DNA from 2 places in the Streptomyces sp. M2CJ-2 genome. Region 1 is predicted to be linked to the other one. Evidence: riboswitches for the same ligand, from Rfam matches in the RefSeq annotation. Region 1 holds a riboswitch; the other holds the start of a gene.
The links. A riboswitch is a leader RNA that binds a small molecule or an ion and turns the genes downstream of it on or off. The one in region 1 is predicted to bind cobalamin.

Region 2: linked by a shared signal. The riboswitch ahead of JL475_RS28355 (energy-coupling factor ABC transporter permease) and the one ahead of JL475_RS13880 (ribonucleoside-diphosphate reductase subunit alpha) in region 1 are both predicted to bind cobalamin.

What each region holds. Positions count from the first base shown of each region.
Region 1 covers NZ_JAESIF010000014.1:34,629-38,846, forward strand. The annotation lists gene mctP (monocarboxylate uptake permease MctP) at 1-74, shown strand, start outside; gene JL475_RS13875 (GNAT family N-acetyltransferase) at 153-659, shown strand; cobalamin riboswitch at 698-868, shown strand; gene JL475_RS13880 (ribonucleoside-diphosphate reductase subunit alpha) at 993-3,383, shown strand; gene JL475_RS13885 (ribonucleotide-diphosphate reductase subunit beta) at 3,383-4,218, shown strand, end outside.
Region 2 covers NZ_JAESIF010000050.1:10,296-14,513, reverse strand. The annotation lists gene JL475_RS28375 (SGNH/GDSL hydrolase family protein) at 1-685, shown strand, start outside; gene JL475_RS28370 (energy-coupling factor ABC transporter ATP-binding protein) at 816-1,655, opposite strand; gene cbiQ (cobalt ECF transporter T component CbiQ) at 1,652-2,401, opposite strand; gene JL475_RS28360 (energy-coupling factor ABC transporter substrate-binding protein) at 2,408-2,761, opposite strand; gene JL475_RS28355 (energy-coupling factor ABC transporter permease) at 2,758-3,465, opposite strand; cobalamin riboswitch at 3,495-3,704, opposite strand; gene JL475_RS28350 (ABC transporter substrate-binding protein) at 3,880-4,218, shown strand, end outside.

The DNA of each region.
Region 1 (4,218 bases):
ACTACACGGCGGACGCGGGCGACCCGGGCGTCAAGGTGGAGCTCCCGCCGGCCACGGCCGGCAGCTCCCACTGACGCCCCGGGCACATCGGGTGACGGGCCGCCGGAGAAATCCGGCGGCCCGTTGTCGTATCCGTCCGGCACACTCGCACCATGGACATCGTCATCCGGCCGGTGGAGCCCGGCGAGTACGCGGAACTGGGTGAGATCACCGCGCAGGCCTACCTGCTGGACGGGCTGCTGGACTTCGGGGAGAGCGACGCGTACCTCGGCCGGCTCCGGGACGTGGCGGGGCGGGCGGCGGCCGCCGAGGTGCTGGTCGCCGTGGAGCGGGGGACGGTGCTGGGCGGGGTGACCTTCGTGCCGGGCCCCGGTCCGATGGCCGACATAGCGGGGCCGGACGAGGCGGAGATCCGGATGCTGGCGGTCGCCCGCGCGGGCCGGGGCCGGGGCGCCGGAGAGGCCCTGGTGCGCGCCTGCGTCGACCGGGCACGGGCGGTCGAGGGGTGCCGGCGGATCGTGCTGTCGACCCAGCGCACCATGCGCTCCGCCCACCGCGTCTACGAACGGCTGGGTTTCACCCGCACCCCCGAGCGCGACTGGAACCCGCTGCCGGACCTGGACGACATCATGCTGCTCACCTACGAGCTGACGCTCTGACATCACCGCGCTCCAGCACCACCCTGACACAAGATATGGGCCTGCTGGCGACAGACGGCACAAGATGTATGCTCATGCTTGCTGTCGCCGCAGGGGAATCCGGTGCGAATCCGGAACTGTCCCGCAACGGTGTACTTGTGCGTGTCCGCGTTTCCCGCGTGCCCGCACGGGCTTCAGTCCGAGGACCTGCCGACAGTGCGCCCGGCCGTCCGGTCCGGGTGCCTGACGTCCGGGCCTCGTGGGATGGGCCGGTGGACGCGAGGCGCGTGCGCGTGCCCGTGTGCTGCCCGCTGCCCTCGGCGAGGCCCCGTGCCGAGCGAGGGAGAGCCCCACGTGACCATCGCGCCAGCCGATCCTGCTTCAGCGGTCGGCCCGACCGACGCGAGCGACGGCCCCGGTGCCGCGTTGCTGCGGTCCCTGACCGGGCTGACCGCCGACCTCCCCGACGCCGACCCCGGCCGGGTCGCCGCCGCCGCGCTGCGCGGCCGGTCCGCCCACGCGGACGAGACCGAGCTGCGGGAACTGGCCACCGAGGCGGCAGCCGGGCTCATCTCCGAGGACCCCGCCTACTCCCGGCTCGCCGCACGACTGCTGACGCTCGGCATCCGTGCCGAGGCCGCCTCGCAGGGTGTCACGTCGTTCACCTCCTCGATCTCGACGGGCCACCGCGAGGGCCTCGTCGCGGACCGGACCGCCGAGTTCGTCCTGCTGCACGCGGCCCGTCTCGACGCGCTGATCGACCCCGACGCGGACGACCGTTTCGGCTACTTCGGCCTGCGCACCCTGCACAGCCGCTACCTGCTGCGGCACCCGGTCACCCGCAAGGTCGTCGAGACGCCGCAGCACTTCCTGCTGCGGGTCGCCGCCGGTCTCGCCGAGGACGACAGCGCCCGCTCGGTGGACGAGGTCGCCGCGCTGTACGAGCTGATGAGCCGCCTGGAGTACCTTCCCTCCTCCCCCACCCTGTTCAACTCCGGCACCCGGCACCCCCAGATGTCGTCCTGCTACCTCCTCGACTCCCCCAAGGACGAACTGGACTCCCTCTACGACCGCTACCACCAGGTGGCCCGCCTCTCCAAGCACGCCGGCGGCATCGGTCTGGCCTACTCCCGCGTCCGCTCCCGCGGTTCGCTGATCCGCGGCACCAACGGGCACTCCAACGGCATCGTCCCGTTCCTGAAGACCCTGGACGCCTCGGTCGCCGCCGTGAACCAGGGCGGCCGGCGCAAGGGCGCGGCGGCGGTCTACCTGGAGACCTGGCACTCAGACGTCGAGGAGTTCCTGGAGCTGCGCGACAACACCGGTGAGGACGCCCGCCGTACGCACAACCTGAACCTCGCGCACTGGGTACCGGACGAGTTCATGCGCCGGGTGAACGCCGACGCGCCGTGGTCGCTGTTCTCCCCGTCCGACGTCCCGGACCTGGTCGACCTGTGGGGCGAGGAGTTCGACGCTGCCTACCGGGCGGCCGAGGCGGCGGGTCTGGCGACGAGGACGCTCCCCGCGCGGGAGCTGTACGGGCGCATGATGCGCACCCTCGCCCAGACCGGCAACGGCTGGATGACCTTCAAGGACGCCGCCAACCGCACCGCCAACCAGACCGCCGAGCCGGGCCACGTCGTCCACTCGTCCAACCTGTGCACGGAGATCCTCGAGGTCACCAGTGACGGAGAGACGGCGGTCTGCAATCTGGGGTCGGTCAACCTCGGCGCGTTCGTCGACCGGGCGAACGGAGGCCTCGACTGGGAACGGCTGGACGCCACCGTCCGCACCGCCGTCACCTTCCTGGACCGGGTCGTCGACATCAACTTCTACCCGACCGAGCAGGCGCGCCGTTCCAACGCCCGCTGGCGCCCGGTGGGGCTGGGCGTGATGGGCCTCCAGGACGTCTTCTTCCAGCTCCGGCTGCCCTTCGACTCCCCCGGGGCGAAGGCCCTCTCGACCCGTGTCGCCGAGCGGATCATGCTCGCCGCGTACGAGACGTCCGCCGGCCTCGCCGAGTCCCACGGCCCCCTGCCGGCCTGGGAGAAGACGCGCACGGCCCGGGGCGTCCTGCACCCCGACCACTACGGCGTCGAGGCGGCCTGGCCCGAGCGGTGGGCCGCGCTGCGCGAGCGCATGGGCCGGGCCGGCCTGCGCAACTCGCTGCTCCTGGCGATCGCGCCGACCGCCACCATCGCGTCGATCGCGGGCGTGTACGAGTGCATCGAGCCGCAGGTGTCCAACCTGTTCAAGCGCGAGACGCTGTCCGGCGAGTTCCTCCAGGTCAACTCGTACCTGGTGAACGACCTGAAGCGGCTGGGCGTCTGGGACGCGCGGACCCGTGAGGCGCTGCGCGAGGCGGGTGGCTCGGTGCAGGACTTCACCTGGATCCCCGAGGAGGTGCGCGGGCTGTACCGCACCGCGTGGGAGATCCCGCAGCGCTCCCTGATCGACATGGCCGCCGACCGCACCCCGTTCCTGGACCAGTCGCAGTCGCTGAACCTGTTCATGGAGACGCCGACCATCGGCAAGCTCTCCTCGATGTACGCCTACGCCTGGAAGCGGGGCCTGAAGACCACGTACTACCTGCGCTCGCGCCCCGCGACCCGCATCGCCCGCGCGGCCCAGGGCCAAGCCCGAACGCAAGCACCCGCCCCGGCCCCCGGCCGGCAGTCGGCACCCGACCCCGAAGCGGTCGCCTGCTCCCTTGAGAACCCCGAGTCCTGCGAGGCCTGCCAGTGATGTCCACCACCGCCGCCACCGCCCGAGCCCAGAACCTCCTCGACCCGGGCTTCGAACTCACCCTGCGCCCCATGCGCTACCCCGACTTCTACGAGCGCTACCGGGACGCCATCAAGAACACCTGGCACGTGGAGGAAGTCGACCTCCACTCGGACGTCGCCGACCTGGCGAAGCTCAGTCCGGAGGAGCAGCACCTGATCGGGCGGCTGGTGGCCTTCTTCGCCACCGGCGACTCGATCGTGGCCAACAACCTGGTGCTCACCCTCTACAAGCACATCAACTCCCCGGAAGCGCGGCTGTATCTGTCGCGACAGCTATTCGAGGAGGCGGTGCACGTCCAGTTCTATCTGACCCTGCTGGACACCTATCTGCCCGCTCCGGAGGACCGCGCCGCCGCCTTCGCCGCGGTGGAGAACATCCCCTCCATCCGTGAGAAGGCCGAGTTCTGCTTCAGGTGGATGGACTCGGTGGAGAAGCTCGACCGGCTGGAGACGCGGGCCGACCGCCGCCGTTTCCTGCTCAACCTGATCTGCTTCGCCGCGTGCATCGAGGGCCTGTTCTTCTACGGGGCGTTCGCCTATGTGTACTGGTTCCGCAGCCGGGGCCTGCTGCACGGCCTCGCGACGGGCACCAACTGGGTGTTCCGGGACGAGACGATGCACATGTCCTTCGCCTTCGACGTGGTCGACACCGTGCGCAAGGAGGAGCCGGAGCTGTTCGACGACCGGCTTCAGCAGGAGGTGACGGACATGCTGCGCGAAGCGGTCGAGGCGGAACTGCAGTTCGGGCGCGACCTGTGCGGTGACGGGCTGCCGGGCATGAACACCGAGTCGAT
Region 2 (4,218 bases), on a different contig from region 1:
CGACTCCTACTCCTCCGGCGTGGGCGCCGGAAGCTACACGTCCGAGAGCGGCGACTGCAGACGCAGCACCAAGGCCTACCCCCAACTCTGGGCCGCTGCGAACGCCCCGTCCTCGTTCAGATTCGTCGCCTGCAGCGGCGCGACCACGAGCAGCGTCTCCAGCGGTCAGCTGGGCGCGCTGAACGCATCGACCACGCTCGTCAGCGTCACCGCGGGCGGGAACGACATGGGCTTCGCGGACGTCATGCAGGCCTGCGTGCTGCAGAGCGAGGCGACCTGCGTCAGCCGCGTCAACTCGGCCATCTCCCTCATGAACAGCTCCCTCCCGGGCAAGCTCGACACGATGTACGCCAACATCCGCTCGCGTGCCCCGCAGGCCCGCGTGGTAGTCCTGGGGTACCCGCGCTTCTACAAGCTCTCGGGCAGCTGCATCGCCGGACTCACCGAGACCGAGCGCGGCGCGATCAACAACGCCTCGGACGTGATGAACGGGGTGATCGCCAAGCGGGCGGCCAACTCCGGGTTCGCCTTCTCCAGCGTGGTGGACGAGTTCACCGGCCACGAGATCTGCTCGGGCGACGCGTGGCTCCACAGCGTGGACTGGCTCAACATCAGCAACTCCTACCACCCGAAGGCCATCGGCCAGTCGAGCGGCTACCTGCCCGCCTTCCGCACCTCGGTCTAGCCAGGGCCTGACATTCGGGTGGTGCCGGGCGCGCAGGACCCTGCACCACCCGAACCGAGCCCCCGAGCAGCCCCGCTCCCCTCCCACCCCGCGCGCGACGCCACCCCCGGCCCGACCCGCGGACACCGCACTACGGGTCCGCCACGTACAGCGCGGCCAGTTCCTCCGGCGTCCGGGGCCCGGCAGCCGTGTCGGCCGGCAGACCCCGGGCGCGGAGCAGGCGCGCGGCCGCCACACCCCACGGCAACCGCAACCCCGCCGCCGCGAGGAGATCCGTGCGGGCCAGCATCGTGGGCGCCGGGCCGGTCCGCACCCCGGACGGCGTGAGCAGCGCCGCGTCGTCGGCCCAGCGCAGGGCGAGATCCACGTCGTGGGTGGCCATGACGACCGTGGTGCCGTTCGCACGCAGCCCGTCGAGGGTGGCGAGCAGCCGCTCCTGGCCGTCGGGGTCGAGGCCCGCCGTCGGCTCGTCGAGGATCAGGACCCGGGGCCGCACGGCGACCGCGCCCGCGATCGCCGTCCGCTTGCGCTGCCCGTAGGACAGCAGATGCGTGGGACGGTCGGCGAGAGCGGTGATGTCCAGCGCCGCCAGCGCCTCCGCCACCCGCGCCCGCACCTCCGCGTCGGACAGCCCGAGATTCAGCGGCCCGAACGACACGTCCTGGCCCACGGACGCCGCGAACAGCTGGTCGTCGGGATCCTGCACGACGAGTTGCACGGTCGTCCGCAGCCGGGTCAGCCCCTTGCGGTCGTACCGGACGGGCCGCCCCGCCACGGTCAACTCGCCCTCGCGCGGGCGCAGTCCACCGCTCAGCAACCGCATCAGCGTCGTCTTGCCGCTGCCGTTGCGGCCCAGCAGGGCGAGCGCACGCCCCTCCCGCACCTCGAAGTCGAGGCCGGTGAGCACGGCCGGGCCGTCCTCGTACGCGAACGACGCGCCCCGCAGGGCGACCAACGCGGGCCCGCTCATGACAACTGCCTTTCCAGGACGAAGGTGAGGGCGGCCAAGGCCGCCAGGAGGGCCAGGCTCCCGACCGTGAAGCGCACCGAGACCCGCGCCTCCGGCACCAGCACGCGCAGCGTGCCGTCGTAACCGCGCCCGGCGAGCCCCGTCTGCAGCCGCGCCGCCCGGTCGAAGGACCGGACGAACGCGGTCGCGCCGAGCCCGCCCAGCGAACGCCACGTGGCTGCCCGGCTGGTGTGCCCGAGCCGGGCCGCCTGAGCCTCCCGGACCCGGCGCACCGAGTCGAGCAGCAGGAAACTCATCCGGTACGTCACCAGCGCCACGTCCACGAGGGGAGCGGGCACCCCGGCCCGTACCAGGCGCGGCAGCAGATCCGACATCGGCGTGGTGAAGGCGAACAACAGCACCCCGAGGGAGGCCGCCGAGGTGCGCAGCAGCAACTCCCCGGCACGCGACGGCCCGTCGTCGGCCCAGGCCACGAACCCGTCCGGCCCGCCCACCTGCACCAGCAGCGTCAGCGCCCCGGTCACGCAGAAGCCCAGCGGCACCCGGTAGGCACGCCACAGCCGCCGGCCCGGCACCCCCGCCGGGCCCAGCAGCACCGCGAGCGCGGTCAGCAGCACCAGGGCCGCTCCCGGCCAGGGCGGCAGCGAGATCGCCAGCACGGTGAGCCCCAGCCCGAGCACGGCCTTGTCCACGGGATGACGGCGGCGCCAGCGACTGCTGTGCGCCGCCGCGTCGATCGGCAGCACGGGGGATCAGGCCCCGGGTCCCGCGTCGTCGAAGTCCGTCTCGGTGGCGACCCCTTGCGCCCGCTGCGCCCCCTGCCGGCGCCCCCGTCGCAGTCCGAAGTAGTACGCGAGCACGCCCGCGCCGATCGCCGCCTGGAGGGCGAACAGCGCCGACTCGATCTCCCCGGACGGCGGTTCGTACAGCGGCGAGAACCACGGCTCGTAGTCCGGGTCGATCTCGGTGATCGCCGCCTCCGCCTCCGCGTCGGCGCCCGCGAACGGCTCCTCCTTGTGATCGCCGAGCCCGAACACCAGCGGCACCACGGCGAGCACGGCCACCAGAAGCAGCAACAGGGAGTTGATCTTCGCGTTCCGGCTCATCGGGCCACCGCCTCGCCCGCGCCCGCCGACTTCTTCCCGAGCCCGGCCACCAGCACCCCGAGCCGGGTCAGTTCGCCCTTGCTGGACTGCACCAGCATGCGCATCACCAGCACCGTCAGCAGCCCCTCGCTCACCGCGAGCGGGATCTGCGTGACGGCGAAGATGGAGCCGAACTTGCCGAGCGCCCCCAGGAATCCGCTGCCCGGGTCGGGGAACGCGAGCGCCAGCTGCACACTCGTCACGCAGTACGTCGACAGGTCGGCGACGAACGCGCCGCAGAACACCGCGGCCATCAGCGGCGCCCCGTACCGCCGCGCCAGCCGGTAGACCCCGTACCCCGCCCACGACCCGACGACCGCCATCGAGAAGACGTTGGCGCCGAGCGTGGTCAGCCCGCCGTGGGCGAGCAACAGGGCCTGGAACAGCAGGGTGATGGTGCCCAGCACCGCCATGACCGGCGGCCGGAACAGGACGGCGCCCAGCCCGGTGCCGGTGGGATGGGAGCAACTCCCGGTCACCGAGGGCAGTTTCAGCGCGGACAGGACGAAGGTGAACGCTCCCGACGCGCCCAGCAGCAGCGTGCTCTCGGGATGTTCCCTGACCTCACGGGTGAGCGACCGGGCTCCGTGGACGACGAACGGCGCCGACGCGACGCCCCAGGCGACCGCGTGCGCCGGTGGTAGAAAACCCTCGGCTATGTGCATGGCTCAGCAGACCCTCTCCAGCACCTCGTGGATGGTTGACGCGCCTTGGCCGGTCTCCTGGCTGACGGGTACCACCGCCCGTGCTCCGCCTTCCCGGGTCCGAGGGGGACCCAGTGGCTGCCGTTCGGTCCTGTCGGGGGACAGGGCCTGGGGCCGGAGCCGGACTTCCCGATCACAGTGGCGAGGGCCGCACCGGCATCACACCGGATTTCCCGTTCACCAAGGCGTGGCGACAGTAGACCCCGTTTCGGCCCGCTGACAAGCACACCCGGGGGGCGCGGACGGCGCCCCGCAGCGCGTACCTCGCGGTCCCGGTCCGCCGAAGCGCGGGAATGAGGGGAGGGGGTGCTGGGCAGAACCCTGCTGCAACTAATATGCAACAACGAGATCCGGGCAGCAAAGGTGTGGAATTCGATGACGACCCGACGAATAAAGGGTGCCGCCGTCGCGGCGACCATGGCCGCCGCGGTCGCCGCCTGCTCGGCACCGACCGGCGGCACGGACGGCGCCGCGGGCGGCAGCGGGTCCGCCGAGTCCGTGGTGATCGGGGTCGCCTCCGAGCCGGACACCCTGAGCCCGCTGCTCGGCTACGGCAAGGACGGCAACTCCAAGATCTTCGACGGGCTGCTCGCCCGGGACGCCGACCTGGAACTCGAGCCCGCCCTGGCGAAGGCGCTCCCCGAGATCGCCGACGACGGCCGCACCTACACCTACACCCTGCGCCCGGGCGTGAAGTTCAGCGACGGCGAACCC